Regions from separate parts of the Serratia odorifera genome, predicted to be linked through region 1. Evidence: predicted binding sites of a transcription regulator. Region 1 holds the regulator's gene; the other holds the start of a gene.
The links. Region 1 encodes Fur, which represses iron uptake genes when iron is present. Its sites were predicted from a motif close to ATAATAATGAGAACNACTATCAA; they were not measured.
Positions count from the first base shown of each region.

Region 2: the regulator Fur is predicted to act here: its motif matches at 2,237-2,259, upstream of ACCC84_RS06070 (TonB-dependent siderophore receptor).

Region 1 is NZ_JBGMUT010000005.1:257,398-261,928, forward strand. Features, by position in the region: gene ACCC84_RS15390 (beta-N-acetylhexosaminidase) at 1-1,135, shown strand, start outside; gene fur (ferric iron uptake transcriptional regulator) at 1,336-1,782, opposite strand; gene fldA (flavodoxin FldA) at 2,107-2,646, opposite strand; gene ybfE (LexA regulated protein) at 2,876-3,163, opposite strand; gene ybfF (esterase) at 3,414-4,196, opposite strand; gene seqA (replication initiation negative regulator SeqA) at 4,398-4,531, shown strand, end outside.
Region 2 is NZ_JBGMUT010000001.1:1,298,087-1,302,617, reverse strand. Features, by position in the region: gene ACCC84_RS06090 (ABC transporter ATP-binding protein) at 1-31, opposite strand, end outside; gene ACCC84_RS06085 (ATP-binding cassette domain-containing protein) at 34-849, opposite strand; gene ACCC84_RS06080 (hypothetical protein) at 1,169-1,546, opposite strand; gene ACCC84_RS06075 (hypothetical protein) at 1,824-2,111, shown strand; gene ACCC84_RS06070 (TonB-dependent siderophore receptor) at 2,385-4,502, shown strand.

The DNA.
Region 1 (4,531 bases):
CCGCTTTGTCGACAAGGTGATCGGTGAAATTGCCCAAATGCATAAGGAAGCCGGTCAACCGCTGAAAACCTGGCACTTTGGCGGCGATGAAGCCAAGAACATCCGTCTGGGCGCCGGTTATACCGACATCAAACAGCCAGAACCGGGCAAAGGCATGCTCGATCTGAGCAAAGAAGACAAACCGTGGGCCAAGTCGCAGGTTTGCCAACAGATGATCAAGCAGGGCAAGGTTGCCGACATGGAACACTTGCCGAGCTACTTCGGTCAGGAAGTCAGCAAACTGGTTAAAGCGCACGGCATCGACAGAATGCAGGCCTGGCAGGATGGCTTGAAGGATGCCAAAGACGCCAAGGCGTTTGCCACGGCGCGCGTTGGCGTCAACTTCTGGGATACCCTGTACTGGGGCGGGTTCGATTCGGTAAATGACTGGGCCAACAAGGGTTACGAAGTGGTGGTTTCCAACCCCGACTACGTCTATCTGGACTTCCCGTATGAGGTCAATCCAAACGAAAGCGGCTATTACTGGGGCACCCGCTTCAGTGATGAGCGCAAAATATTCAGCTTTGCACCGGATAACATGCCGCAGAACGCTGAAACGTCGGTGGATCGCGATGGCAACTATTTCACCGCCAAGAGCGATAAACCGTGGCCGGGCGCCTATGGCCTTTCCGCCCAGCTGTGGAGTGAAGTGGTGCGCACCGATCCGCAAATGGAATATATGATGTTCCCGCGCTCGCTGTCGGTGGCGGAACGAGCCTGGCACCGTGCCAGCTGGGAACAGGACTATAAGGCAGGTCGAGAATACAAGGGCGGGGAAACCCACTTGGTCGATGACAAAAAGTTGCAGCAGGACTGGCTGCGGTTTGCCAACCTGCTGGGGCAGCGCGAGTTGGGCAAGCTGGATAAAGGCGGGATAAAATACCGCCTGCCGGTGCCAGGTGCGCGGATCGTCAACGGCAAGCTGGAGGCCAATATTGCTTTGCCGGGACTGGCTATCGAGTATTCCACCGACGGTGGCAAACAGTGGCAACGCTATGATGACAGCGCCAAGCCGGCAGTAGCCGGCGAGGTGCAAATTCGCGCGGTCAGCCCTGACGGCAAGCGCTTTAGCCGTGCGGAACCGGTGCAGGCGTAGTGACCAATGCCTCGCTGCGTGTCGGCGGCGGGGCGTTTGGGGTGTGGAGGGGGTAATACCCTGATGAAAGAGGTGGTTTGCCGCTGCATTGTTATCTTTTGTGACATGATTTCCCCGGCGCGTCCGGGGATTTTTTTGCCTGTCTGACAGGCATAAAAAAACCGCCGTCTGGCGGTTCCTTGCTTATTAATGCATCAGCATTATTTTTTGTCGTGCAGCGTATCGTCTTCGCGGCAATCACCGATGGCGCAATGACCGTACAGGTACAGGCTGTGGTTGGTGAGTTTGATGCCGTGCTGTTTGGCAATGTCACGCTGACGCGCTTCGATGGATTCATCGCTGAATTCGATCACTTTGCCGCAGTCCAGGCAAATCAGGTGATCGTGATGGTGCTGCTGAGTCAGTTCGAATACTGATTTGCCGCCTTCGAAATTATGACGGGTGACAATCCCGGCGTCGTCAAATTGGTTCAGTACGCGGTAAACCGTCGCCAGACCAATTTCTTCGCCCATATCAATCAGTTTCTTGTACAAATCTTCCGCACTGACGTGATGGCAAGCCGGATCTTGCAGTACTTCCAGGATTTTGAGTCGCGGAAGCGTGACTTTTAAGCCGGCCTTCTTTAATGCGGTATTGTTGTCAGTCATGCGGATTCAGTCCTGTTACTATGCTAATCAAGTTGAGGCATTTTTGCCTATGGCATCGGTCGGCACAAAGAATTTATTGCGTCTCATTATAGAACCGGTTGACCTAAATGGAAACCGCCGGTTGTTAACAAAGATATATTCGCACCGTTACATGTCACACATGTAACATCTTGATGGGTGGGATAAACCGAACCGCAGTCTACCGTGACGAGGGGGGAAGTTACAATTTTGTAGCTTCTATCGCTTCAATCCGTGATGTCGATAACGGCCCTGCGTTAATCATGCGTCTCGCAGGGCCTTGAACGGCGGGGAAATAACCGCTGCTTAACCTACGATGTCTGCCAGGCTCAGCTCTGCGCTGATTTGCGCCACCCAGCCCTGCACGCGTTCGTCGGTCAGTTCGGGTTGGCGATCTTCGTCAATCGCCAGGCCGATAAAGTGATCGTCGTCTGCCAGACCCTTGGAGGCTTCGAAATGATAGCCTTTGGTTGGCCAGTGGCCGACAATCGCTGCGCCGCGAGGTTCGATGATGTCACGAATGGTCCCCATCGCATCACAGAAATATTCCGCGTAATCTTCCTGATCGCCGCAGCCGAACAGCGCGACCAGTTTGCCATTGAAGTCTATTTCTTCCAGCGTAGGGAAAAAGTCGTCCCAGTCACATTGTGCTTCACCGTAATACCAGGTTGGGATACCGAGCAGCAGAATGTCGAATGCGTCCAGATCTTCTTTGCTGCTTTTGGCAATGTCATGCACCTCAGCCACATCGTCGCCAAAGCTCTGACGAAGAAGTTTTTGGATCATCTTGGCAATGTTTTCGGTATTGCCGGTGTCGCTGCCAAAGAAAATGCCTACGTTAGCCATATCGCGTATAACCTTTAAATTCAATTAATTACAATACTCGACGCCCGGCTTTCGCACCGGTATCGTTTAAAATATCGCCATGGTGAGGAGCCAGCTCCCACCGCTAAACGCGTATCATGCCAGAAATTTGCCCCGGGGTTTTATCGCGTTTATGCGATGCCCGAAGAATAAAATGCGGAGTTGATCCGGCGTCATCCTTAACGCCGCGCCGCGCGTGCGGCTGATAAGATCATTGTTCTGGCTGTTCTTCCGCCAGTTGCGCCAGCAGCATTTGCTCAATGAGCTCGCTGCGACTGATATTACGCTGTTCCGCCAGTTTGTTCAGAGCGTCCACCGCATCCGCGTTGATTTTCAGCTCCACACGCCGCAAACCACGTACTTTATCGCGCCGTAGCTGATTCCGCTTATTGATTCTAAGCTGTTCATCACGGGATAGCGGGTTGGTTTTCGGGCGCCCCGGACGGCGTTCATCTGCGAACAGATCCAGCGTCGTGCGATCCGTTTGTTCTTTTGCCATAGGTAGCGGTACTGCAAGGGAGTTTGCATCAAAAAGCGTTTCACGCTTCCGGACGGTTCGGTTAATACAGTTCAGGTCGATAAAACCTAACCCAAATTTGCCCCCATTCCGGCGTTTTACACCACGCTGGCGACGGCGGCAAAATTATAGCGCGCCATATTACCCCAGCAGATGGAGCAACGACAATGCTTTACTGCGTTGCAAACGCGCTAAGCCGTTATCTTTAGCGCGTTTTTTCGCCAACTGGCCGTCAGGCCTGGTCGATGAAGCGATGAATGGCACGCAGTACCGCATCCGGTTTCTCGGCGTGTACCCAGTGGCCACTGCCAGCCACTTCATACGCCCGTGCCTGCGGGAACTGGCGGGCGATGTCGTCGCGGTAGTCGTTTTTTACGTAAGGCGACAGCCCGCCACGAATAAACAGAATCGGCTGCGGCCAGGCCGGCACCGGTTGCCAGCCAATGATGGTTTCATATTGCTCGATCAGCACCGGCAGGTTGAAACGCCATTCGCCCTGATGGAACGATTTCAGCAGAAACTGAATCACCCCTTCTTCATCCAGCATGGTGCGCATCAGCGCCGCCGCCTGCTGACGCTGAGTCATGCCGGCGGCGCTCACTGCCTGCAAGGCGGCGAAGATTTCATCATGGTGTCGGGTCTGATAAGCCACCGGTGCGATATCGATAACCACCAGTTTGGCAATACGCTCGGGAGCAATCGCCGTCAAGGCCATTGCTGCCTTGCCCCCCATGGAATGGCCGATGACGATGGCACGCTCGATATTCAGGCTGTCCAGCAGCGTAAGCAAATCCTGCGCCATCACCGGATAGTTCATTTCGGCGGCGTGCGGCGAAAGCCCATGGTTGCGTAAATCGACTTTCACCACTGGATGCTGGCGGTGCAAATCGCGCGCCAGTACGCCGAGGTTGTCAAGGTTGCCGAAAAGCCCGTGTATCAGCACAATCGGCAGCGCGTTTGTCTGTTCGGCCTGGGCGGCCAATAATTGATAGTGTAATTTCATGGCGAAGTTCATGACCTGAAAACATTCTGTTAGGGTATCATACCCATCAGCAAAGAGGTGGGCGGGTGATGCCGGCTATAGGTAATAGTCTGCTTTTGCCCCCAGAGGGCACTTTGTTATGTTTGCTCTCGTGCTTTTAACCTTATAATCCCATAGCTTGAATGCAGAACCCGGTTTCGGATTCTACGTAGAAAAATACAGTACTGGATAAAGATGAAAACTATTGAAGTCGACGAAGAACTTTACCGCTATATTGCCAGCCACACGCAACATATTGGGGAAAGTGCGTCTGATATTTTACGGCGTATGTTGAAGTTTACCGCAGGGCAGCCAGTGCGCCCCGTGTC
Region 2 (4,531 bases), on a different contig from region 1:
CGTTTTGCAAACTGATAAATGACTCAAACATGGTTAACCTGCCTGACGCAAATGCGGACTGTCACCTGGTGGCGGCGTCTGCATCTGCATCGCCGCCACCAACCGTTGGCTATAGGGATGTTTTGGTTGTTGCAGTAACTGGTCCAACGGGCCTTGCTCAACCAGACGGCCATGCGACAGCACCAGCGCGCGCTGGCACAGCCCTGCGGCAAGCGCGATATCGTGAGTAATAAACAGCAGTGCGGGGGCGGCGTGCGGCCGATGATGGCTGCGCAATACCTCGAGCAACTGGTGCTGGCTGACCATATCCAATGCGCTGGTGGGTTCATCGGCAATCAGCAGCGACGGCTGGCCTGTCAGCGCCAGAGCGGTACAGATGCGCTGGCATTGTCCACCAGACAGTTGGCCGGGATAGCGTGCCAGCGTCTGCTGCGGTGACAAACCGAGCGCCTGCAGCATATCGCTGGCGCAGTGGTTGGCCTGGCGGCGGGAAAGTGAGCGTTGATAGCGTAGCGCCATCGTCAATTGCTGGCCAACCGTGACCAATGGGTTCAGTGCGGTGAACGGATCCTGGAAAATCGCCGCTATCGGCAGACGGCCACGTTGTTGCAGACGCACGCCTGCCAAGGGGATGCCATGCAGGCTGATGCTGCCATCAACCTCCGCATTGGACGCCAGCGTACCAAGCAGCGCTGCAGCGGTCAGCGATTTACCGGCGCCGGAAGCGCCGAGCAAACAGACGCGCTCGCCGGCATGCAGCACGAAGTTCAAATCCTGTATTTTGCGTTCGCCATCGAGCGTGATGTTTAATTGTTGTACGGCCAAAACCGGCGGGTGGGGTTGTTCCATGTCACCGTCTACGCAGAGAAGTTTATGATATGTGATAACATAACATTATTAATCTGGCGATGACCACCGTTATTCATCAGCGGAGCGGCATGCGGTCGCTACAAAATCACGCTATGATAGGCGCTGTTTTGCTACCACAGTGGTTGTTATTGGTGAGAACGCTGATCTTTATCTTATGTATGTTGATCTATCTGCTGCTATTGGGATACCTCGGTGCGTACGTCACCGACAAGATCTGTGAGCAATCCAGCAGTTACAGCAAAGTTTGTCGTATGGTTGATGTGTCTGAGCCACATATCCCCAGCGAACTGCGGCCGTCTCACGACAAATAATCAATGGTAATCAACCTGGTCACCAGCGCTGCAATGGCGATCAGCGCTACGGCCTGTTTCCACCCCAAGGCCGCCAGCCAGTCCTGTTTTACCGGCGGCGTCGCCATTTGTCCGATCACCACGGTGCCGGTCAGCAACAGGGTGATGATCAGCAATACCAAAGCACAGCCGAACAGGCCGAACTCGACGTGCAGCACATTGGCGTAATACAGGCGCATAATGATAAAGTAAACCAGCATCACCCAGGTGAAGCGCGTCCGTTTCTTCAGGATCTGATGCAATAGGCAGGCAATGAACAAACTATGTGCTACAGAAACCAGGGGCATTTCGATCGGATGTCGCACGCAGGTGTTATAAACTGCCATATAAATATTAAATATCAACAGCACGTAGATTGTATAAATATACCAACCGTAAATTATTTTTCTTTTTCTTGCGTTGGCGATGTTTGAATCATCGTCTGATTGCATGGTGCCCTCCTTGAGTTGCTCCGTTTTTAACATCGCATAACTAAATGGAAACTAAACATCCCGGCGGATTTATTTTTTAGTCGGCAAGGAACTCTACAACGTTCATTTTGTCTGTTGATAACGGTGTCTTTATTGCGTTGGTTAACCAGTAAAAATATGGTAACTTTTTGATATGAAAGATTTTAGTAACAGTATTTTTACCCAGTTGGCCATGGCGATGATGCTGCTGGTGTATTTGATTCTGCCGCCGGCATTAACCACCTATTACTTCCTTCAGCTTAATCTTAATCCTTTTGCCATTATTAAATTCTGGCATTACAACCCGTTCTCCGCTGCTCGCGGTATTCCAGCCTATCAGCCTTTTTTATATCTACTGGCGCTATGGTTGGCGTTGAACGTGGTAATTTTTGGCTGCATGTTGCTTATTTCCCGCCTGATTTCATTTTTTAACCCTCGTTAAGCGGGCAGTTTTGTCTGATGCCGACAGGTAATACCCACAGTATTTGCAAGCTTACTGTTAAGCCCAGCTTGACAGGAAAATCTGATAGCCTCGACAAAAAATGCAACGCTGCTTGAACTTAAACCATCATAAAGATAATAATTATCATTGCCATTCGTTTTATCGTTTGTTTTTTGCACCGATGCTTGGGGAACCTTTTTGCGGATGCGGCAGCCAGCGTTGCTGCCGGCAGGAGCATGCGGTGATTTTTTATCGCTTCTACAGGAATTAACTATGTCTGGGAATTTACTCACCAAACGCAGTGCGGTGTTTTGCTCCATCGCGTTGTTTATGCCACTGGCCTCGTGGGCCGAAGATACGCTGGTGGTCAGCGCAGCGCCGGCCGATACGGCGGATTCAGCAACCCACGGCTACACCGCCGCCACCAGCCGTGGGGCGACAAAAACCGATACGCCGTTGATTTTAACCGCACAGTCGGTTTCGGTTATCACGCGTCAACAAATGACCGATCAGAATGCGCTCACCGTTAATGATGCGCTGAAGTATACACCTGGCGTCTTCACTAACTTTGCCGGTGGCGCCACGCGCTACGACACCATTGCACTGCGCGGATTTCACGGCGGTGATGTCAACAATACCTTTCTGGACGGACTCCGTCTGCTGAGTGACAGCGGCAGCTACAACGCGTTGCAGGTCGATCCCTGGTTCCTCGAACGCATTGACGTGATCAAAGGGCCATCCTCGGTAATGTATGGTCAGAGTATTCCCGGCGGGCTGGTGGCGTTGACCAGTAAACAGCCGCGTTTCGCCAGCGAAGGGCATGTCAACGTGATGGGGGGTAACAACGCCACCAAAGGCGGCGCTTTTGACGTTACCGGGCCGTTATCCGAGCAGTGGGCCTATCGTTTGACCGGCATGACCCGTAGCAGTGAAACCATGTACGATCACCAGCGTGAAGAACGCTACGCAATCGCTCCTTCGTTGCTGTGGCAACCGACGGCCAATACCTCGCTGCTGCTGAAGGCGTACCTGCAAAAAGATCCTTCCGGCGGCTACCACAGCGCAGTGCCTGCCGACGGCAGCCTGTATTCCAGCCAGGGCGATAAGCTGGGTCGCGGTTTCTTCGACGGCGACAGCGGTCATAACGTCTTCAAGCGCTGGGAGCAAATCTACAGCTACGCATTTTCCCACAGCTTTAACGACGTGTGGACTTTCCGGCAAAACGGCAGCTACACCCATTCCAACGTAGCGTTGGAACAGGTGTATCAGATTGGCTGGAATGACGATCACAGTATGTTGCACCGCTACTACAGCGGCTCCAATACCTCCTTGGATGCCTATGCGGTGGATAACCAACTGGAAGCCGATTTTGCTACCGGTCCGGTGGAGCATAAGGTGATGCTGGGGCTCGATTATCAGCGTTTTCGCAACAACCTGTGGGATGAAACTGCGCAGGCAACCGATTTGAACCCCTATACCGGCGCCGCGCAGCAGCCGGTGCTCAGTAACCTGGCACGCACCGATTCACGACGCCACTATGAACAGACCGGCGTGTATTTGCAGGATGAAATCAGCCTGTATAACTGGTATCTCAATTTGTCGGGCCGCTACGATCGCCTGGAAAGCAAGAACGATAACCTGACGGCTGGTACTTCCGATGCGCGCAACGATCACCACTTCAGCGGCCGTGCCTCGCTGCTGTACAACTTCGACAATGGGCTGTCCCCTTACGCCAGTTACAGCTCTGCGGTAACGCCGGAAGCGTTGGCGGATCAGGACGGGCATATGCTCAAGCCGAGTACCAGCGAGCAGTATGAGGTCGGCCTCAAGTACCAACCGCCCGGCAGCAGCTCGCTGTACAGTGTGGCGTTGTACGACCTGACGCAGAAAAACGTGGCAAATCGGGTGGTGCAGCAAAGCTATTACGTCCCGGCGGGCAAGGTTCATTCGCAGGGGATTGAATTGGAGGCGCGTACCAGGCTGTCCGAGCGTCTGAGCCTGATCGCCGGCTATAGTTACAATAAAGTGAAGTTCAAAGATGCGGTTGATGGCAATGACGGCAATACGCCTTATTTGGCACCGGATCAAACGGCATCCCTGTGGGGGCAATATGACGCAGGCTATGGCGTTAACCTGGGGGCAGGGGTGCGTTACATCGGAAAACAATGGGCTGATAACGAAAATACCCTGCGTATTCCTTCGGTGACCTTACTGGATGCATCGGTGAGAATGAAGATGGATCAGTTGGCGCCGTCGTTGAAAGGAGCCTATGTGCAGTTGAACGTCAATAACCTGACCGACAGGAAATACGTCGCTGCCTGTTATGGCACCGGTTACTGCTATTGGGGGCAGGAGCGTAGCGTCGTTGCTACCGTGGGTTACGATTTCTGATCGCCATGCCAGGGTAAACCATTAACACC